Regions from separate parts of the Mucilaginibacter sp. P4_A11 genome, predicted to be linked through region 3. Evidence: riboswitches for the same ligand, from Rfam matches in the RefSeq annotation. Region 3 holds a riboswitch; each other region holds the start of a gene.
The links. A riboswitch is a leader RNA that binds a small molecule or an ion and turns the genes downstream of it on or off. The one in region 3 is predicted to bind S-adenosylmethionine.
Positions count from the first base shown of each region.

Region 1: linked by a shared signal. The riboswitch ahead of AC1DUD_RS06975 (TlpA family protein disulfide reductase) and the one ahead of AC1DUD_RS29935 (O-acetylhomoserine aminocarboxypropyltransferase/cysteine synthase family protein) in region 3 are both predicted to bind S-adenosylmethionine.
Region 2: linked by a shared signal. The riboswitch ahead of metH (methionine synthase) and the one ahead of AC1DUD_RS29935 (O-acetylhomoserine aminocarboxypropyltransferase/cysteine synthase family protein) in region 3 are both predicted to bind S-adenosylmethionine.

Region 1 is NZ_JBFUHE010000002.1:722,230-730,012, reverse strand. Features, by position in the region: gene nagA (N-acetylglucosamine-6-phosphate deacetylase) at 108-1,295, shown strand; gene AC1DUD_RS06980 (glucosamine-6-phosphate deaminase) at 1,315-2,085, shown strand; SAM riboswitch class I at 2,206-2,318, shown strand; gene AC1DUD_RS06975 (TlpA family protein disulfide reductase) at 2,437-3,006, shown strand; gene AC1DUD_RS06970 (SusC/RagA family TonB-linked outer membrane protein) at 3,384-6,566, shown strand; gene AC1DUD_RS06965 (SusD/RagB family nutrient-binding outer membrane lipoprotein) at 6,572-7,783, shown strand, end outside.
Region 2 is NZ_JBFUHE010000007.1:231,306-239,088, reverse strand. Features, by position in the region: gene der (ribosome biogenesis GTPase Der) at 1-555, shown strand, start outside; gene AC1DUD_RS15975 (S41 family peptidase) at 711-2,297, opposite strand; gene murQ (N-acetylmuramic acid 6-phosphate etherase) at 2,404-3,210, shown strand; gene AC1DUD_RS15965 (hypothetical protein) at 3,316-3,882, shown strand; gene AC1DUD_RS15960 (Bax inhibitor-1/YccA family protein) at 4,069-4,800, shown strand; SAM riboswitch class I at 4,934-5,043, shown strand; gene metH (methionine synthase) at 5,214-7,783, shown strand, end outside.
Region 3 is NZ_JBFUHE010000026.1:3,845-11,627, forward strand. Features, by position in the region: gene clpB (ATP-dependent chaperone ClpB) at 1-586, shown strand, start outside; gene AC1DUD_RS29925 (homoserine dehydrogenase) at 667-1,902, opposite strand; gene AC1DUD_RS29930 (homoserine O-acetyltransferase family protein) at 1,902-2,957, opposite strand; gene AC1DUD_RS29935 (O-acetylhomoserine aminocarboxypropyltransferase/cysteine synthase family protein) at 3,048-4,367, opposite strand; SAM riboswitch class I at 4,615-4,725, opposite strand; gene AC1DUD_RS29940 (hypothetical protein) at 5,066-6,004, shown strand; gene AC1DUD_RS29945 (trans-sulfuration enzyme family protein) at 6,001-7,116, opposite strand; gene AC1DUD_RS29950 (hypothetical protein) at 7,212-7,730, shown strand.

The DNA.
Region 1 (7,783 bases), on a different contig from region 3:
AACCGAGTCGTGAATAATTTATGTCGCGTTTGTAAGGAATATAATAAATTATTATTTTCGTGTACGTACACGTATTGGTTTCGAATTTAACATTATCAGTATCATTAATGGATTTTCCGGATTTAAAAATCGTCAATGCAAAAATTATCACCCCAACGCGGATCATCAGGAACGGTACTTTACTGGCCCGAAACGGGAAGATCATCGCTATTGCTGAAGGCAATATAGATAGTGCAGGTGAAACGGTAATTGATGCGGGTGGTAAATACCTGTCGCCCGGATTTATTGATATTCATGTACATGGCGGCGGCGGGCATGATTTTATGGATAATACCGTAGAGGCTTATCTCGAAATTGCAAAGCTGCACGCCAGTCACGGTACAACTGCCTTTATGCCCACAACATTAAGCTGTGAGCAGGATGCTTTACTCAAAACCCTGAGTTTGTATGAAGAATCGGAACCGTTAAACAAAGACGGGGCACAGTTTTTGGGGATGCATATTGAGGGGCCATACTTCGCTATGGAACAGCGTGGTGCGCAGGATCCCCGCTTTATCCGCTTGCCTGATCCAAAAGAATATCATGAAATTTTACAGCATTCATCCATAGTAAAACGATGGAGTGCAGCTCCCGAGTTAAAAGGCGCGGTTGAATTTGGACGCTTCCTAAAATCAAAGGGCATCTTACCTTCCATAGCGCATACTAACGCCATTTATGAAGAGGTGCTTGAAGCCTATGAAAACGGATATACGCATATCACTCATTTTTATTCGTGCATGTCGGGTGTAACCCGGCGTAACGCTTTCAGGTATGCCGGGGTTGTTGAAAGCGGTTATTTGCTGGAGGATATGACAGTGGAGATCATTGCTGATGGTAGGCACCTGCCACCGGCTTTACTTAAGCTTGTTTATAAGATCAAGGGACCGGAAAAAATTGCTCTGATAACCGATGCGATGCGTGCCGCCGGAATGCCGCCAGGCGAAAGTATTTTAGGCGATCTTCGTAACGGTCTGAAAGTGATAGTAGAAGATAATGTGGCAAAACTACCCGACAGAAGCGCCTTTGCCGGAAGCGTTGCAACTACTATTCAACTGGTTAAAAATATGATCACCCTTGCCGACGTGCCTGTAATTGATGCCGTGAAAATGATGACCACAACCCCGGCTACAATTATGAAATCAGATGATATAATGGGATCAATAACTGTTGGTAAAAATGCCGACCTGGTGATCTTTGATGATGAAATCAATCTGCACAAAACCATCATCGGCGGTAAAATTGTTTATTCCATTTAAAATAGTTGATAATACTTCCATGTTAAAGCAAATACAGGCAGAAAAACTCGAGGTGATCGTGCTGGAAAACCGGGCATCCCTTGGTCAAACGGCGGCTAAAATGGTGAGCGAAAAAATCAAAGAATTGCTGCTTAATAAGCCTGTAATCAATATGATCTTTGCGGCAGCGCCTTCACAAAATGAATTTCTGGATGCTTTGGTGAGCGACGGCAGTATTGAATGGCAAAAAATAAATGCTTTTCACATGGATGAGTACTTCGGTTTACCTCATGCTGCCACTCAATTGTTCAGCAGTTTTCTTAAGCGGATGCTTTTTGAACGGGTCCCATTTGCATCAGTCAATTATATTGATGGTAATGCGGCAAACTACAAAGCCGAATGTGAACGCTATGCCTTGCTGTTGAAAAATAACCCTGTTGATATTGTTTGCATGGGGATAGGGGAGAATACCCATATAGCGTTTAACGATCCTCATGTAGCAAACTTTCATGATCCGGAAATAATAAAAACAGTGCAGCTGGATCAGGCCTGCAGGCAACAGCAGGTTAACGACGGTTGCTTTGAAACTTTAGATGCAGTACCCGAATACGCACTTACATTAACTATCCCCGCCCTGGTGGCTGCTTCCTATATATTTTGCATGGTGCCCGGCGCTAATAAAGCGGATGCGGTAAAATATACCCTGCAACAACCTGTGTCGGAGCGTTATCCTTCCACCATCTTAAAAGCACATAATAATGCTATACTTTTTGTTGATGCTGATAGTTTTAGCCTGATTAAGCAGGTTTAGCAGCATTAAAAATGACACGTCTTCCCGGGCTTAATTCATTTTATTGCAATAATTATATAAAGTCTATGGTTTTAGTAGAATTTATATATATTTGTATCATCAAACGGTTCTTTGAATATTTTATTATCAAGAAAGACTGAGGGAAAGGCCCTGTGATGTCTTAGCAACCTGTAAGCCCACTGTTATAAAGGTGCTAATTCCTATCTGTCCAAATGGGGCGGAAAAGATAATGTAATACGCTATTGCCTTGCATAGTGCAGGGCGTTGTATACTTCCTTTTCTCTCTTCATTTTCTTGCTAACAAAATATTGAAATATCACCGGCTGATATTACGGTTTAACATGTATAGCAATGAACATTAAACATTTACTTTTTACCTGCTCGCTTTCAATAACCACATTGCTGGCTGCTGCACAAACACAAACTGCTGCCGATCCTGCCACTGTAGATCGCGGTTATATCGTAAAAACAGGCGATGTTGCTCCTGCCGATTTCGAACTTGTACTCACCGACGGTACTAAAACATCATTAAAGCAATTACGCGGCAAAGTGGTTATCCTGCAGTTTACTGCAAGCTGGTGCAGTGTATGCCGCGAGGAAATGCCCCATCTCGAAAAGGAGATCTGGCAGGCTTATAAAGATAAAGGCCTGGTTTTAATAGGCGTTGACCGCGATGAGCCGCTCGAAAAAGTAAAAGGTTTCCATCATGATATAAATATCAGCTACCCGCTGGCGCTTGATCCTGGTGCCGATATTTTTGGCCGGTTTGCCAACAAAAAAAGTGGAGTTACCCGCAATGTAGTTATCGACCGCGATGGAAAGATCGTTTACCTCACCCGTTTATATGATAAACAAGAATTTGCATCCATGGTAAAAGCTGTTGATGCTTTGGTGAATAATAAAACAGCATCTATCAACTAAAAATCGTTAATGGCAGCCCTGTTTGCTGTCGTCAATTAAAAAACAATCTATCTGCACTTATTTAATACCCGTTTTTATGAAAGCAAAAACTACCCCCTTACACAACAATGCTTTAGTTCCATTGAACCAGTCAACCTGCAAGCCCTTTTATTCAAGTATGCAAAGCATGCGTTGTTGCTGTTAATTTCTTACAGCATGTATGGTATTAATGTCTGCGCTTGCTGCAGCTTGCTATGGCGTTAATAAATACTAGCCCCCTAATCAATTCTTTACAGTTACAATTAGGTTTATAAGCCTGGCATTTTATGCCTGCTAAGGCTATTGCCATGTTTTTTGTACCTGTATCGGCATCAAAAATTAATACAATTTTAATTATCATGTTAAAAATTTACAAGCTATTACTGGCAATTATATTGCCTTTTATTCTCGTCCAAACGGTTGCGGCGCAATCCGTTAAAATAAGCGGGGTGGTAACCGCTAAGACCGACGGGCTGCCGCTGCCTGGTGTTAGTGTATCTGTTAAAGGTAAAACTACGGGCGCTCAAACCAATGTGGATGGTAAATTTACCATCAATGCCAATGTTAATGATGTGCTTAGGGTAAGTTACATCGGCTTTGCTACACAGGAGGTACCGGTTACACAAAATTCATCAACCTTAAATATAGTGTTGGTTGAAGCAGCCAATTCATTAAATGAAGTTGTCATAACAGCCCTCAATATCTCAAAAGATAAAAAGTCGTTGGGTTATTCCGTACAGGGTTTAAAATCAAAAGATATATCTGAGGCAAAAGAAACCAACTTTGTAAATGCGCTGACAGGTAAAATTGCGGGTGTACAGGTTACCAACAGCCAGGGTGATATGGGTTCATCGCGTATCATTATCCGTGGCGAAACTTCTATTTCCAGCAATAACCAGCCCCTATTTGTAGTGGATGGGGTTATAGTTGATAATACCCAGTTTTTGGGAACTAATGGTTCAAGGGATTTTTCCAACGCTATTTCTGATTTGAATTCTGAAGATATTGAATCGGTAAGCGTATTGAAAGGTCCAAACGCTGCGGCACTTTATGGTTCACGTGCGGCCGCAGGCGTTATCCTCATCAGGACTAAAACAGGTAAAGGCGCGAAAGGATTGGGCGTTACGATAAACTCCAACACCAGCTTTTCAAATGTGCAGATACTTCCAAATTACCAGAACCAATATGGTCAGGGCTCAAATGGTAAATTCAGTTATGTAGATGGCAAAGGCGGCGGTGTTAACGATGGTGTTGACGAAAGCTGGGGCCCTGCATTGGATGGTTCCTTGATCCCGCAATTTTATTCAAACGGGCAGGCTGTTCCGTTTGTGGCGCATCCCGATAACGTAAAAGACTTTTTCAAAACCGGTGTTACTTTGAATAATGGTATCGCGATAGCAAGCAGCAGCGATAAAAGCGATTTCAGGTTATCATACAATAACTTGCATCAAACAGGTATTGTACCTAATACTTCGCAGGGACGCAACTCTTTTGCCTTAAACTCAAGCTATCGTATTAATCCTAAATTAACAGTAAACACTATTGTCGATTTTAGTAAAGATGATGCTGATAACCTTCCTGGCGCATATGGTAAACGCGCAACCAGTACCATGCTGCAGTTTACCTGGTTTGGCCGCCAGGTTGATATCAACAGGCTTAAAAATTATAAGGATGCTAACGGCAATACCTTTAACTGGAATAACAGCTACTACAGTAACCCTTACTGGCTGGCTTATGAAAATACAGTTGGGCAGCACAAAAACCACTTGATAGGTAGCATCGAATTGAATTATAAGATCATTGATGGTCTTTCGGCAAACTTCCGTACCGGGACTGATTATTATAACGACCGCCGTAAGATCAAAGTGGCGTATGGCACTAACGGAACGCCGTTTGGTTCATACGAAGAGGATGCTTACAGCGTAAACGAAAACAATACTGAGGCCAGGTTGCAATACACTAAAAAGCTTAACAATGATTTTTCGCTTGACGTATTTGGCGGTGGTAACATAGCCGTTAGAACAACCGAGCGAAATGACCAGATAGCGCCTAAACTTGCGGTTGCAGGTTTATACACATTGAGTAATTCCCGCGATCCGTTGGTTTCAACCAGCGAATATGGTAAACTTAAAACCTACAGCTACTTTGGCTCAGCACAGCTTGGTTTCAGGAACTACGCATTTATTAACTTTACAACCCGTAACGATTGGTCGTCGAGCTTACCGGCAGATGCGCTGTCATATTTCTATCCTTCAGTTAACGGAAGTTTAGTGCTGTCTGAAGCATTGGGTATTAAAAGCGATGTACTTACTTATGCAAAACTAAGAGGTGGCTGGTCAAAAGTAGGTAAGGCTACTGATCCTTATCAATTGCTTAATGTTTTTACCTCTTCAACGCTTTTTGGCTCAAATCCGCAACAAAGTTTTTCGGCTACTGAGCTGAATGATCATCTTAAGCCAGAAACTACAACATCAGCCGAGGCTGGTTTTGAACTGGGTTTTTTCCACGACCGGGTACACCTGGATGTGAGTGCCTATAACACCAATAGTACCAACCAGATCCTTACCGTACAGGTAAGTTCATCAACAGGCTATGGTTACAAAGTAATAAACGGGGGCCGTATCAACAACAAAGGTCTTGAGGTTCAGCTGGGCTTAACCCCGATTAAATCTAAAGGGTTTACCTGGGATATCACCACCAACTATTCATTAAACCGCAGCAAGGTAGCTGCACTTGATGCTGATGGCCGCTTGCAAAGTGTGGTATTAGGCACGGATCGTACGGTACAGGTTTTAGCATCGCTTGGGCAGCCTTATGGTGCGCTTTACGGTACAGCTTACACACGTAACGCTTCCGGGCAAATCATTATTGATGCCAACGGTACACCGGTATTCAATACCACTAAACGCTATCTGGGTAAATTTACACCAAACTGGCTGGGAAGCATTAATAACAGCTTTACCTATAAAGGTATTAACCTAAGCTTTTTGGTTGATGCACGCTTTGGCGGATCTATTTATTCAAACACAAACCGCACAGGTACCTATACCGGTGTACTGGCCTCAACTTTACCAGGCCGCGGCGCAGCTAACGGCGGTTTAAGCTACTACTATCCGGGCAATAATACATCGGCAGCGGCAATACAGGTAACCGGTGCAGCTCCGGCAGGTGTAACCGTATATAACGACGGTATGATATTTAAAGGGGTAAAGGCCGATGGTTCGCCAAATACTACTATTATACCGGCACAGTCGTATTATAAAGGCTTTACCAATATTGACGAGGCATTTGTATATGATGCTTCTTACATCAAGCTTCGTGAAGTAAAGCTGGGTTATTCTTTACCGGCTAAATGGGTTAATAAGATAGGTTTCCAGGGGGCTACATTCTCGGTAGTTGGCCGTAACCTATGGATCATCCATAAAAATGCTCCGAACATCGATCCGGAAACTGCCTTTAATACAGGAAACGGCCAGGGATTGGAAGACCTTACCCTGCCTACTGTACGCAACATCGGTTTTAACGTAAACCTTAAATTTTAAACATCATGAAACTTAAATATATCAGCATACTATCTGCCGCGGTTTTACTGTCGGTTACATCGTGCACAAAAGACCTTGTAAAGCTTAATCAAAACCCTAACGGTTCGCAAACGGCGCAACCCGATTACTTGTTGACCGCAGCTACCAAAGCCACTTCCGATACTTATTGGGGCGTAGCCAATAACATGGATGCCAGTTTGCTTTTTGTGCAATACTGGTCTAAAATCCAGTATACCGATCCCGACAGGTATATTTATGCCAGCAGCGCTTTTGAAGAGCTTTGGAGCACGGGCTATGCAAAAAGTATTGTAAACCTTAACCAGATCATTAAAATTGGCGATGCACAGGGTAATACCAACTATAAAGGCGTAGCGCTGGTGCTACGTTCATGGACGTTCAGTTTGTTGACAGAGGCTTATGGCAATGTCCCTTACAAGCAGGCAGCCAATATTGACCAGTACCTTACACCAGCATATGATGCCCAAAAGGATGTTTACTTTGCTTTGCTGGATGACTTGAAAGCCGCTCAAACAGCGCTCAATCCTTCGGGCAAGGCTATAGCTGGTGATGTGATATATGGTAACAATATTGCATCATGGAAAAAATTTGCCAACTCTTTAAGGTTTCGCATTGCTTTACGTATAGCCGATAGAGAACCGGCCAAAGCCAAACAAGTGCTGGCAGATATCCAGGCCGAAGGCGGCTCATACATCAGCTCGAACGCTGAAACAGCTCAGTTCACCTATATTGATTCACCAAATCAAAACCCTGTAAGCAACCTGTTTGATACGCGTGATGATTATCGGATCAGCAAAACTATAGTTGATAAGCTGTTTGCGCTTAACGATCCGCGCTTATCTATATATGCTGCTCCAACGCAGGATGCAACACCACAAAAATACGTTGGTTTGCCAAATGGCTTATTGGTAGGTGATGCCAGCAATTACGGTTTTACCAAAACATCAAAACCAGGCACATATTTCAGAGCGCCACACGCCCCTGCTGTGATATTGAGCTATGCCGAGAGTTTGTTCGATAGGGCAGAGGCAGCCGCACGTGGTTTTACTAGCGAAGATGCAGCTTCTTTATATGGACAGGCTGTTACTGCTGCATTGGCTCAATATAGTATCGCTTCGGCGGATATTGCCACTTATTTAGCACAGCCGGCTGTTAAATACGATGCATCTAACTATAAAAAATCAATTGGCGAGCAAAAA
Region 2 (7,783 bases), on a different contig from region 3:
ATCAAAGCGCTGGAAGAAGCCGATGTAGTGATACTGATGATTGACGCTGTTGAAGGCTTTGAATCGCAGGATATCAGCATCTTCCACCTGGCCGAAAAGAACAAAAAAGGCGTGATGGTTGTGGTTAATAAATGGGACTTAATTGAGAAAAACAATAAAACTTCAAAAGTATTTGAAGAGCAGATCCGTGAAAAGTTAGCTCCTTTTAGTGATGTGCCTATTGTATTTACCTCGGTTACCGAAAAGCAAAGGGTATTAAAGGTTTTAGATGTAGCTAACCAGGTTTACAAAAACCGTGCGCGCAAAATACCTACTTCAAAACTGAATGAGGTAATGCTGCCTATCATCGAAAACTATCCTCCGCCGTCAATAAAAGGTAAATACGTTAAAATAAAATACATTACCCAAATTGCAGGTACTTCGCCAATGTTTGCGTTTTTCTGCAACTTGCCGCAATACGTTAAAGAACCTTACTACCGCTTTATCGAAAATAAGCTAAGGGAAAACTTTGAGTTTTCGGGTGCGCCGATACAAGTTTGGTTCAGGCAAAAGTAATCTGAACCTGCTTTAAGATATGAACCTTGATTTTTAGGATTTGAGGATTACCATGAGTTAAAACAGGATGCCCTTCTACAGTAGAAGCATCCTGCTTTAACTCATGTTTTTTATAGCTCTATCAGGAAATCCTCAAATCAAGAAAATCAGGATTCCTACTGCTCCAACCCTTTTTTAAATGCTACGTCATCGGTGTTTATCACCTTGAAGTAAGCATTATCCCCCCATTTAAAGCGCGCGGTCTGGGCTTTAAGGATAATTTTTATAGGCTCTCTGGATATCTGCACTTCGTGCGAATCCATTTCTTTAATAGTTTGTGAAGCATACAGTATAAATTTATCTACCTCATCATTGCTAACCGCGTACTGTGTTAAAAATTCGCGCTCGGTAGAGTATTTTTCAAACAGTTGCTGCTGCCGGTCAATAACGTATGCGGTAAATAGTTGCTGCTGGCTTAAGTCTTGGATGAGTGGCGTAAACCTGCTGGTATCGGCCGGTACAAAAACATCGGGCATGATACCGCCGCCGCTAAAAACTTTACGCCCGATGGAAGTGTGGTATGACGGCGTTCCTTTAAAAACACTATCGTTCAGGTTGCTTTGCTCCGAAAAAAGCTCGCCCTTTTGCATGCGCTGGGCCAGTTCATTGCGATAGCTATCCACACCGTTTTTGTATGATTTTTGGATAGAACGACCCGACGGGGTATAATACCTTGCCACCGTTAAATTCACTGCCGATCCGTCGTCAAAAGCAAACTGCTGTTGCACCAGGCCTTTCCCAAACGACCGGCGGCCAACGATAGTCGCTCTGTCCAGGTCCTGCAAAGCGCCAGCTAAAATTTCACTTGCCGATGCCGAATATTCGTCAATAAGTACGGTGACTTTTCCTTTCTGAAACATGCCCGAATCTGTGGCAAAATAATCAGTACGTGGCTCGTGGATGCCTTTGGTATAAACTATCAGCTTTCCGCCGGTTAAAAATTCATCGGCCATTGAGGTAGCCGCGTTTAGGTAACCGCCGCCATTGCCCCTCAAATCAAGCAGTAATTTGTCCATCCCGTCATTTTTCAGCGTGGTTAACGCCTTCCTGAAATCAATATCTGTGGTAGCCGAAAACTTACTGATCTTGATATAGCCTGTTTGGGCATCGGCCATATAAGCGGCGTCAACACTGCTCAAATCCACATGACCGCGTTTAACCTTAAGCATTTCCAGGTTTTTGCTTAAAGGAGGCAATACGGTCAACTTTATTTCGGCATCCTTCTCGCCCCTGAAAACACCATTTATCCGGGCAGCCGTAAGTTTACTGCCCGAAAACTTTTTATCATCAACATTGATCACCTTACTCCCTACCAGCAATCCTGCCTTTTCGGCCGGGCCACCGGCATAAACCTGCGTAATGATCAGGGTATCGCGAAGCAACTGGTATTCGATACCGATGCCGTTAAAACCACCATCTAACCGTTCATTTATAGATTGAGCCTGCTGCTGCGGTAAATAAAGCGAATGCGGGTCGAGGTTTTGAAGCAGGTTATTTACTGATACTCCTTCAATGCTGTCAATGTTAACGCTGTCAACATAGTTGCGGTCAACTAACTGCAGCACCTTGGCAATTTTACTATTGGAAGTAAATGAAAGACCGAGGTTATGGGTCGCAAAATCCCTGTTAAGCAACAAGCCTATCATTATCCCCAAAAATAGCAGGATCATTGTCCGGAAAATTACACCCGCGGTCCTCTTCATAACTTATAACACAAAGTTAACAAATGCAAGGTCAATAATTTTTACCTGCACCCTTGCATTTGATGATTTTTACCGAATTTTGTTATAAATTATTTGAAAATAGGCTATGGAAACCACCACCGAAAGGGAATCGCACTATAAAGACCTCGAAAAACAGACCGTTAGGGAAATTTTAGAAAACATTAATAACGAGGACAAAACGGTTCCCCTTGCTGTTGAAAAGGCCCTACCGCAGATAGAAACCCTTGCAACCATCACCGCCGAAAGGATGAAAAACGGCGGCAGGTTGTTTTATATAGGTGCCGGCACCAGCGGCAGGTTAGGTGTGGTTGACGCTTCAGAATGCCCGCCAACATTCGGCGTTCCGTTTGATATGGTGGTGGGTTTGATAGCGGGAGGTGATGGTGCTATCCGTAAAGCAGTTGAATTTGCCGAAGATGATGCAGTACAAGCATGGATAGATCTGCAGGAATTTGATATAAATGAAAAAGACGTGGTGGTTGGCATTGCAGCTTCGGGCACTACGCCTTATGTAATTGGCGGCCTAAAAACTGCTAATGAACATAATATCGTTACAGGTTGCATTGTTTGTAACAGCGGCAGCCCGGTAGCGGCCGTGGCGCAATACCCGGTTGAAGTGGTGACCGGGCCTGAGTTTTTAACGGGTTCAACCCGTATGAAAGCCGGTACCGCGCAAAAATTAGTTTTAAATATGCTGAGCACAAGCGTAATGATCCAGCTTGGCCGCGTAAAAGGGAACAGGATGGTTGATATGCAGTTAAGCAACCATAAATTGGTGAACAGGGGCACACACATGGTAATGGACGAAACCGGGCTGAGCGAAGAAGAAGCAGCCGGGTTATTGAAACAATACGGCAGCGTACGGAACGCTGTTGATCATTTTAAAAAATAAACTGAATTTGAAGATGTGTTGATTTGAAAATTTGAAGATGCCAGGCCGCATTCGATAAATTTTTAAATTCAAAAAATTCAGGTTCAGAAAATTGAAACTAACACAATGCACGAAATTGAACCATATTACCGCTGGCGAGATGACTATGTAGCATCTGAAGATGAGTTTTCGCCTTTCTATGCTACCGAATACAGCGAATTTGAATTTGACAAACAGGTTTACAATTACCTGCTGCATCCCCAGTGGGATTCATTCGGCTCTAATACACTTTATCTTAAAGTGCTTTTTGCCGATTATGACAAAGGCTACACTATTATTGAATTGATAGGTGAATGGAATGATGCCATTAATAACGACATCATGCTGTTGAAGCGTGAGCTACTCGACCTGATGATCGATAATGGCATCACGCATTTTATCCTGATAGGTGAAAACGTACTCAACTTTCACTCAAGCGATGATTGTTATTATGAAGAGTGGTTCCAGGATGTAGAAGATGGCTGGATAGCAGGCATCAACTTCCGCGACCACGTGATTGACGAATTTAAACGCAACAACATCGACTATTACATCAACTTCGGCGGCGAGCTCGATAACCTTGGCTGGCGGGCGTTGAAACCCGTACAGGTTTTCAAAAAGGTAGAAGAGCAGTTAATGAGGAGGCTGAATTAACGTTAAACCACCGCGTCATTGCGAGGTACGAAGCAATCTCCGACAGTACAGAGAAATCTGCATAGCCGCTCTGCTTCTTGGGGATTGCTTCGTACCTCGCAATGACGTGATGTAGATAGCCGTATTATCTCTTCACCTTACATTCACTTTTTATTCATAAATTCGTATATTATTTAATAACAAAAAATGGAAATTAAAGATCCCGAATACGTTTATAAAAACGTAATACAATTAAATGAACAAGATGCATCGCGCAAATTCATAGCTAATGTATTTGTGTGGATGTTTGTTGCCCTGGGGCTTTCAGCCTTATGCGCGTTCATATTTTCAGGCAACCAGGCATTATATGAAATGCTTAGGGACCCAATTACAGGCGGCAATACAGGCTTAGGCACTATTGTTATGTTTGCGCCGCTTGCTTTTGTACTTATTATATCATTTGGCTTTAACCGCTTATCATATGGTGTAGCAGCATTGTTGTTCATCGCATTTTCAGCAGTTATGGGCATCAGCTTAAGCTATATACTAAGAGTATATACAGAAAGCTCGGTACTTGGCGTATTTATTACAACTTCTGTTGTTTTTGGCATAATGGCTGTAGCTGGTTATACCACCAATACAGATTTGACCAAGTTTGGATCAATCATGATGATGGGCCTTATTGGTATAATCGTTGCCTCACTGTTTAACATGTTTATGCATAGCACCCAGTTAGAATATATCATTAGCTATGTTGGCATTGCAGTATTTGTAGGTTTAACTGCTTATGATGTTCAGAAACTTAAGCGCATAGGCGCAGGTCTTGAATACGGCACATCATCAACAAGCAAAATGGCCCTTTTAGGCGGTTTAACATTGTATCTTGATTTTATCAATCTTTTCCTGATGATCCTCCGTTTATTCGGCAGAAGAAGATAATCTCATTAAGAAATTCGATCAAAAAGCTGCCTTCAAAAAGGGCGGCTTTTTTTGTTTAACAATGTGGCTTAGCTATGATATATCGTAAACGTTATACACTTGCAAATGATAACTTTATTGCGCAACTTTGCAGTGCTTATGGAGAAAGACGGAGGGATTAGACCCTGCGATGTCTTAGCAACCTGTGCTTCACAAGGTGCTACATTCTACTCAGCAGCCAAACGGCACTGGGACAGATAAGCGAAAGTCATGATAACACCCGACTTTTCGAGATAAGCTTTTTATTTATTTGTGATTGCACTGATTTGATACGACTGACCAGCTATTTGCTTAATACGTCAGTAGATCATAATAATCTTTAAAATCAAACCAATCAGTGAAATCATCAAATAAAAAATCGGTGAAATCAAAAAATGGACATTAGAAAAGAATTACAGAAACGCATCCTGGTGATTGATGGGGCAATGGGTACCATGATACAACGGTACCAGCTTACCGAAAAGGATTTTCGGGGAGAGCGTTTTCGCGATCATCATAGCGACCTGCAGGGCAATAATGACCTGCTCAATATCACACGTCCTGATATTATCAAGGCTATCCACGCCGAATACCTAGAAGCCGGGGCAGATATCATTGAAACCAACACGTTCAGTACGCAGGTAATCTCCCTCGCCGATTATCACCTGGAAGAGCTGGCTTATGAACTAAGCTACGAGGGCGCTCGCATTGCCCGTGAAGTAGCTGATGAGTATACTCTACGCAATCCTGCCAAGCCGCGCTTTGTAGCCGGTGCCGTAGGCCCAACAAACCGAACGGCTTCCCTATCGCCGGATGTAAACGATCCGGGATACCGTGCCGTTACTTTTGATGACCTGGCCGATGCTTATTACGACCAAGTGCGTGGTTTGGTTGATGGCGGTTCACATTTATTATTGGTTGAAACCATTTTTGATACCCTGAATGCCAAGGCTGCACTTTTCGCCATAAAACGCTATGAGCTGGAATGTAAAGCTGCAGGTAAGGATTTTCCTGCTTTTCGCGATAGCGGTGGCATCATGATCTCTGGTACTATTACCGATGCTTCGGGCCGTACCCTTTCGGGGCAAACGGTTGAAGCTTTCTGGAATTCGATAAGCCACGCTAACCTGCTTTCGGTAGGTTTAAACTGTGCTTTGGGTGCCAGGGAAATGCGCCCTCACCTTGCCGAGCTTTCCGAAAAAGCAGGCGTATTTATATCCGCCTATCCAAACGCCGGTTTACCCAACGAGTTTGGTCAGTACGATGAAACCCCGCATGAAACCGCTCACCAGGTTGATGATTTTATCAAAGCCGGGCTGGTTAACATTGTTGGTGGTTGCTGCGGTACCACACCCGAACACATTAAATGCATTGCTGATAAAGCTGCCAAATATCCACCCAGGCTTATCCCGGAAATTGAACCGGATATGCGCCTGAGCGGCCTGGAATCCGTTACCATAAAACCCAAAAGTATTTTTGTGAACGTGGGTGAGCGTACCAATATTACAGGCTCGCCAAAGTTCTCTAAACTTATTCTTGCCGAAGATTATGAAGCAGCCTTATCTGTTGCCTTGCAGCAGGTAGAGGGCGGTGCGCAGGTTATCGATATTAACATGGATGAGGGCATGATCGATTCGGAAGCGGTGATGGTGAAATTCCTGAACCTTGTAGCCTCCGAACCCGATATCGCCAAGTTGCCTATCATGATCGACTCCTCAAAATGGACGGTGATCGAGGCCGGTTTGAAATGCGTGCAGGGTAAAGGCATCGTGAACTCCATTTCCCTTAAAGAGGGAGAGGAAAAGTTTAAAGAACAAGCTGCCAAGATCCTGAGCTATGGTGCAGCAACTGTAGTGATGGCTTTTGATGAAACAGGCCAGGCCGATTCATTGGAACGCCGGATCGAGATCTGTAAACGATCATACGATATCTTGGTGAATGAAGTGGGGTTCCCGCCGCAGGATATCATTTTTGACCCTAACATCCTTACCGTTGCTACCGGTTTGGAAGAACATAACAACTACGCGGTTGATTTTATTGAAGCCACCCGCTGGATCAAACAAAACCTTCCCCATGCTAAAGTAAGCGGCGGGGTGAGTAATATTTCCTTCTCGTTCAGGGGTAATAATACGGTGCGCGAGGCTATGCACTCGGCATTCCTGTACCACGCTATTAAAGCCGGTATGGATATGGGTATCGTAAACGCCGGGATGCTGGAAGTTTACGAACAGATCCCTAAAAATCTGCTTGAACTGGTAGAAGACGTGCTGCTTAACCGCCGCCAGGATGCTACCGAACGCCTGGTCGAATTTGCTGATACCATCAAAAGTAAAGGAAAAGAAATTGTACGCGATGAAGAATGGCGCAAAGGTACCGTTCAGGAGCGCCTCTCCCACTCGCTGGTAAAAGGGATTGTTGAATACCTTGACGATGATGTGGAAGAAGCCCGACAGGCCTACAGCAAACCGCTTGAAGTAATTGAAGGTCCGCTGATGGATGGCATGAACATCGTAGGTGACTTATTTGGCGCAGGGAAAATGTTTTTGCCACAAGTGGTAAAATCGGCCCGTGTTATGAAAAAGGCTGTGGCTTACCTGCTGCCTTTTATTGAAGAAGAGAAAAGAAACAACGCCAATGCCGATCAGCGCTCCAACGCCGGTAAGGTTTTAATGGCTACCGTAAAAGGCGACGTGCATGACATCGGTAAAAACATAGTTGGCGTGGTGCTGGCCTGTAACAACTTCGAGGTGATCGATCTCGGCGTGATGGTACCTGCACAACGTATTATTGAAGAAGCTAAAAAACAAAACGTTGATATCATTGGCCTGAGTGGTTTAATTACCCCTTCGCTTGATGAGATGGTACATTTCGCCAAAGAGATGGAACGCGAAGGGTTTACTATTCCGCTTATTGTTGGCGGCGCTACCACTTCACGCATCCACGCTGCGGTAAAAATTGCCCCTCA
Region 3 (7,783 bases):
AAAAGCCCATCCCGATGTATTCAACATCCTGTTACAGGTTTTGGATGATGGTCGTTTAACCGATAATAAAGGCCGTGTGGTGAACTTCAAAAATACCATCATCATCATGACCTCCAACATTGGTTCAAACATTATCCAGGAAAATTTCCAGAACCTGGAGGACGAGAACCGCGATGAGCTAATAGCAAAAACCAAGAACGAGCTGTTTAACCTGTTAAGGGTAACTATCCGTCCGGAGTTTTTGAACAGGATAGATGAGATCATCATGTTTACCCCGCTTAACCGCGATGAGATCCATGATATTGTTAAACTACAATTTAAACAGGTTCAGCAAACTCTCGCCGAAATGGGTGTGACTATCGAAGCATCGGATGAGGCTTTGGATTGGCTTGCACAGTTAGGTTATGATCCGCAGTTTGGCGCACGTCCGTTAAAACGTGTGATCCAGAAGAAGCTCCTGAACGAGCTAAGTAAGCAGATCCTGGCCGGTACGGTGGATAAAGACAGCATCATTAAAATTGATATGTTTGATAACCAGTTCGTGTTTCTGAACGCAGCTAAAGAGGCCGTAGAACCGGCCAAATAAGTTTATAACGACAAAATTAATAATAAAAAAGGCTTCCCAATTTGAGAAGCCTTTTTTATTATTAACAACTGAAGAATCTACTAAAAAACTTCGGCTGTTTGTTTAGTTACCGATGCTAAGCTGACCCCCGTAAGCTGATCGGCAAAGGCTACGAAAGCCTTACTTTCCGATATACGTAATTGATTAGCGATCAGATTTTGTAAATTGATTTTTCCTATAACAAATTTGTAATTACCTGAATAGTAACGCTCATTGATATGTACAAAGTTCAGCGCCTCAACCAATTCTTCATCGTCATAACGCAGATAAACGGTTAATTCGATATTATTGGTGAAATTAAGATCTGTTTTTTCCTTAGCTTTTTTGTATTCGTACTGGTAATTATAACGCAATGCAGCAATATCTGATAGCACCGCCGAACCGGTAGGGTGGCCGCCCGCACCTTTTCCGAAAAAGAATTGCTGGTCGGCAAAGGCAGCTTGTACAGTTACGCCATTGTATTCGTACTCAACGTTGTATAAAAACTCTTTATCGTTTACAAATTTAGGCAATACAAACAGTGCAACATTACGGTCGTCGAGTTCTTTAGCTACGGGCACCAGTTTAATTTTCAGGTTTTTCTCGCGGGCATATTGCAAATCGGCAGCCGCAAGGTTCTGGATGCCCAGGTTAAATACCTCATCGGGCTGTACAACTACCCCGTAAGCATGTGCAGCAGCAATCACCAATTTATATTTGGCATCAAAGCCACCAACATCGCTGGTTGGGTCGGTTTCGGCAAAGCCGAGATCCTGGGCTTGTTTTAACGCGCTATCATAATCCAATCCTTCAATAAAACCTTTCGAAAGTATGTAGTTTGATGAGCCGTTAAAAATACCGCTTATTGAGTGCAGCAATTCATTGTCGTAATACTCCTCCAGATTACGGATAATAGGGATACTGCCGCAAACTGCACCTTCATACAATAAAGATGTACCATATTGATGCTGGATCTCGATCAATTCCTCGAGATGAAGGGCAATCATTTTTTTGCTGGCAGAAACAACGTTCTTTCCTGATTTTAAAGCCCTCGAAACAATTTCAAAAGCCGCTTCGGTATCATTAATGAGCTCAACAATGGTATTGATCTCAGGGTTATTAAGCAATTCCTCTTTGTCGGTAGTAAACAGGTGGGCTGGGAGGGAACGCTTTTTATTTGGATCCTTGATAGCAAATTTTACTATCTCGATATTTAAATGCTTTGTTTTGACGATATCATATAAACCCTGGCCTACAACCCCAAATCCGAAGAGGCCGATATTTAACTTTTTACTCATTACGCTGTACGTTGCAATTCTATAATTTTTCCTTTCACATCGGTTTTAAAAAACGATGTGAATATGTTTGTTAATGCTTCTGTTTCAATTAAAAACCCATCGTGCCCATAAAACGAATCCAGTTCGGCAAAGGCCGCTTTCGGGATATGCCTAAATAGGTATTGCTGTTCTTCTATTGGGAACAAAACATCCGAAGAGATGCCGATAACCAAAGTTTTTGCCTTGATGAGGCTTAACGCTTTTTCAACTCCATGACGGCCGCGGCCTACATTGTGCGAGTCCATCACTTTGGTTAAATACCAATAGCTATAGGCATTAAAACGGTTCACCAGCTTTTGCCCCTGGTAATTTTGATAAGTTGAGGCGCGAAAATCGTCCTGTACAGTATCACCTTCTTCCTGCTGGGTAATGCCATAAGTTTTGTAAGTACGATAGCTCAGCAACGCAATACTACGTGCTGCTTTTAAACCTTTCTGGCCGCCATCTGGCGCGTTGGCATAAAAAGTGCGGTCGGCAGTTATAGCTAAACGCTGAGACTCGTTAAAGGCAATACCCCATGGCGAGTGTTTGGCGTTAGTGGCTATCAGGATAAGGTTTTTGATCCGCTCGGGCTCAATAATTGCCCATTCCATAGCTTGCTGGCCCCCAAGAGAGCCGCCAATTAATATATGAATACTGTCAATCTGTAAATGATCGGCAAGTAGCTGATGCGCCTTAATCATATCCCTTGTGGTAAACTGGGGATAGGAGAGATAGTATGGCTGACCGGTAACCGGGTTAATGCTCAGCGGACTGGTAGTACCGTAAGGAGAGCCCAAAATATTGGCGCAAACTATAAAATGCTCTTCAGGATTAATGAAGTAACCTGTACCCACAAGACCTTTCCACCAGTCAAGTACATCGCTGTTGGCTGTAAGCGCATGGCAAACCCAAACAACGTTATTTTTTTCCTTATTTAACCTGCCGTATGTATGAAAGCCTATCTCTAAACCCTCAATCTGCCGGCCCGATTCAAATTCAAAAGTATCAGTGTATTTAAATATCTCTGCGTTCATTCTTTTGTTTGTTATTCCAGGCGCAGCCGGAATTTCCGGCTGCAACCTGTAATAACGTTTACTATATCACTTAAAAAAAACTATACATTGTTAAACTAACTCACCCGCACCTTGCTTAATTTTTGCAAAAGCCTGTTCAAAATCAGCTTTGATATCATCAATATGCTCAATGCCCACTGCAACACGCAATGATGCAGGTTTAACACCGGCTGATAATTGCTCTTCATCAGATAATTGCTGATGCGTTGTTGCCGATGGCTGTATGATCAGTGTTTTTGCATCGCCCACATTGGCTAAATGGCTCACCAGTTTCAGGTTGTTGATGACCTGGCTGGCCTGCGCTTTATCACCTTTGATCTCGAACGACAATACGCCGCCAAAACCATTTTTTAAATATTTTTTAGCAAGATCATGATATGATGATGATTCCAATCCGGGGTAATTCACRCTTGCCACTTGCGGATGCTGCTCAAGCCATTTGGCTAATTGCAGTGCATTATCAACATGGCGTTGTACACGTAATGAAAGGGTTTCCAGTCCCTGGATATTAAGCCACGCATTGAATGGCGATTGCGACGGGCCGAAATCCCGTAAACCTTCTACACGTGCCCGGATAATGAACTGGATATTGCCAAAGGGGCCGCCGATACCGAATACATCGTTAAATACCAATCCGTGATAACCTTCAGATGGCTCAGTGAATTGCGGAAACTTGCCATTGCCCCAGTTATAATTACCGGCATCAATAATAGCACCGCCAATACTGGTACCATGCCCGCCAATCCATTTGGTAGTTGATTCCACAACCACATTAGCACCATGCTCAATAGGGCGGAAGAGGTAACCGCCTGCTCCAAAAGTATTATCAACAATTAATGGCAGATCGTGCCTTTTGGCAACTTCGCTTACTTTTTCAAAATCGGCAATGGTAAAACCTGGGTTGCCGATAGTTTCCAGGAAAATAGCTTTTGTTTTATCGTCAATAAGTGCTTCGATATTGGCTGCGGTATCGTCTTTAGCAAAGCGTACATCGATACCCAAACGTTTAAAGGCTACTTTAAACTGATTATAAGTACCACCATACAGAAAAGGAGAAGTAACAAAATTATCGCCCACCTGCAGGATGTTATTTAAAGCAATAAATTGTGACGCCTGTCCCGATGCCGTTGCCAGCGCCGCTACGCCACCCTCTAAAGCTGCAATGCGTTTTTCAAACACATCGGTAGTAGGGTTCATGATGCGGGTATAAATATTGCCAAATTCTTTCAGCGCAAACAGGTTTGCACCATGTTCGGCACTGTTAAATACGTATGAAGTAGTTTGATAAAGCGGCACTGCACGTGAACCTGTTGTTGGATCAACTTCCTGGCCGGCATGTAATTGTAAGGTTTCAAATTTTAAGGCAGACATAGTTTGATTTTTTTAATGTGTTTAATTTAGATTTTTGAATGTTAGATGGATTTTGACAAGCCGGTTTGAATTAACCGGTTTAACAGCACGCGCATTTTCAATGAAATGAAAGCAGGGGCGTGCTAAGCATCAACAGCAGCAACACATACAAATACAGCTAATAGGGGAGCTAATATATTGTACGTTACCGTTTGAGGTGTAAAAAGTGTTGCGTTGCGTAAATTTAATTAAACTTTTCATGGTTAAAAATTTATATTCCCCGGTGTTATTTGCCGGGACAGGAATTGGCACCTTCTTCAACACTGAAGGGTTGCCAGCGGGTCATGGAGCCTGATCTCTCGCCGCTTCTTTATAAATCAAAACCCGAACTATGTGCGGAGGATTGATCGACTATGGTATCGCTACCAAATAATGTTCCAAATATAAGGCCTTATATGGTAATGTACCAAATTTTATTTCAAAAGGCTTGTAACTAATGCGAATGAAAACTTTTATACCTTAGCAGATATCTTTAATACCTATTCCTTATGCTGGAAAATACGCTTCAATAATCATTTATAATTATTGTAGTCCTATCCGTTTTTTTTACAAATGTTTTTTCTCAAACAAATGATTCAACATCTTTCAAAAAAATCATCGTAAATAATATTTGCCTCTGTCAAACCACAATTGCTGATTTAAAGAAATCTGACCCCGGTTTGAAAGCTACAATAGTTGAAGAAATGGATCTAACGGCAAATTGCGTTGGAGATGATTCAAGATATATAGCAGACGAGGGATATTCGACCCCCAAATATCCGGGAATGATATTTCAGCAAGATCAAAAATCTGATCTAATTAGCAAAATCAGGTTAACAAAAGAATTTGCGGGGAAATTGCCCGACGGGAAAATGATTGATCTTAGTAAATTGGTGCTTAAAGATCTGTTCAAACTATATCCTGCATTTAAAGAGCAATGGAATACCAGAGGTTGTTCCGATTATTGGAATTTTTCCAATGATACTATTTCATTTTATGTTAAGATAGATAGCACTAAAAAGCCATTATTCCCTATAGATGAAGCATATTACATGGAAAAACCCGTGGAAGGTGCAGATTTGATACTATCCTGTCATGGAGTGATGAAAGAAGACACCCATGAGTATGTAACTGGCGAAACTGAAAATAACGAACCAGTATATTTTATCGATAGTGTACGAGTAAGGGGGGATGATTTAAACAAACTTAACTCTAATGATGTTGCAACTGTTTCTGTTTACAAAGATGCAAGTGCAATAATAAAGTACGGCCGTGAAGCAAAATATGGATTGATCTATGTAGAAACCAAAAAATTTGATATCCATCGTTATCAAACGTATTTCAAATCAAAATCTTCGGGTTATGCTAAGCTTATTTCTAATCCGGCTAACATTTCTCAAATTCAATATATCCTCAATAAAAAAATACTTAAAACTAATTACGAAGGAAATTTAGCTGGGATAAATGACAAAATATTCAAGGAATTAATAATCATTGACAAGCATCAACTTATAAAAGAATACGGAATTACAAACAAAAATTATGGTGTAATAATTACCGCTAACATACTAGTAAACTCATTCAATAAAGACAAAGAAAAAGAAAAAAACACGCATTAAGCCAGTGCCTGCTCCATATCAGCAATTAAATCGTCAATATGCTCCAGCCCAACCGAAACCCTTAATAAATTTCTGGGAGTCTTAGTATCAGGCCCTTCAACTGTAGCACGGTGTTCTATTAAACTTTCTACGCCTCCAAGGCTGGTAGCTTTGATGAATAGCTTGAGCTTATTGATAATGTTATGCGTATCATTTTCATCTCCCTTAATAATAAAGGATAGCATACCGCCAAAAGCCAGCATCTGATCTTTAGCGATATCATGCTGAGGGTGCGATGGCAGACCGGGGTACATCACTTTTTCAACATTAGGATGTTGTTCGAGGTATTCGGCGAGCAGTTGAGCGTTCTGTACATGGCCTTTTACGCGGTACGGCAGCGTTTTAATACTACGCACCAGGTAATAACAATCCATAGGCGAGGGGATAGCACCGCCCATTTCCTGCACCTGCCTGATTTTTGCCCACCAATCGTTCTTTTCGGCAGTAATCAAAACGCCGCCCATCAAGTCGCTATGCCCGCCGAAATATTTGGTAGCCGAGTGCATCACCATATCAGCGCCTAATTCAAGCGGCCGCTGACAAACCGGGGTTGCAAAGGTATTATCGCATAAAACCTTAATACCTTTTGATTTGGTAATTGCTACTACCTTTTTTATATCTGTAATTTTCAATAACGGGTTTGAAGGGGTTTCTATCCAGATCAAACCTGTTTCTGGCTTAATATGTTGCTGCAAAACTTCAGTATCGTTTACATCGATAAAATCGAAAGTAAGGATCCCGGCAAACAGGGTTTTAAGCTGATTGCGCAAGCCATGATACATATCATCAGGGGCAATAATGTGCGTGCCTGGTTCAAGCGATTGAAAAACAGACATCCCTGCTGCATTACCCGAAGAAAAAGAAGCAGCCTCAATACCGCCTTCCAGTTTAGCCAGCACGTTCTCCAACGCATGCCTGTTAGGGTTTGCCGAGCGACTGTAAATATAACCTGCCGGAAAACCACCGTCCTCGCCACGCTCAAACGTGGTTGACATAATAATGGGTTGTATTACGGCCCTTGTTGCTTCATCAACATGGTTTCCGGCGTGTATAGCTATAGTTTCAGTTTTCATGGTTTTATGCTTATCGCCCAAAATAAACAAGAATATTTGTTATTAGCTGTAGCGTTTTTTTATTTTTAATCGAATAGGCTGTAAAACCTATCCACATGAAGAGAACCTTTATCCTGATCTTATTTGTTATCACCGGCTTATCAGCCTGCAAAAAAGATGCTAACGAAACTGCTTATGACAAAAGCTATAAAGTATGGCAAAGCTTCAAGACTGAAAGTAAAAACTCATATACCTATACTGTTAACGCCGGTTCAGTTTTTGGTTACGGCTCAGAAACAAAGATTTCTGTTCAAAATGGTGTATTAGTAGCCCGTGACTTTTTATCATATACATTAGTTTACGCACCAAATGGCGCCCCCGGCAAAACGATAAGGGAACAATGGCACGAAGACAAAGTGTCTTTAGGGCAGCATAATTCAGGTGCGTCATTACTTACCCTTGATCAGGTATACCAAAAAGCAAAAAGCGAATGGCTCGCGGCTGATAAGAAAAAAAATACCATTTATTTTGAAACCAATAATAACGGTATGATCTCTGATGCCAGTTATGTGCCTAATGGCTGCCAGGACGATTGCTCAACAGGGATTTCCATAAGTGAGATCAAGGCACTGTAACCTTAATGTAATTTACCGGATAATTTGGCCGATATGTGTCATAACGCATATTA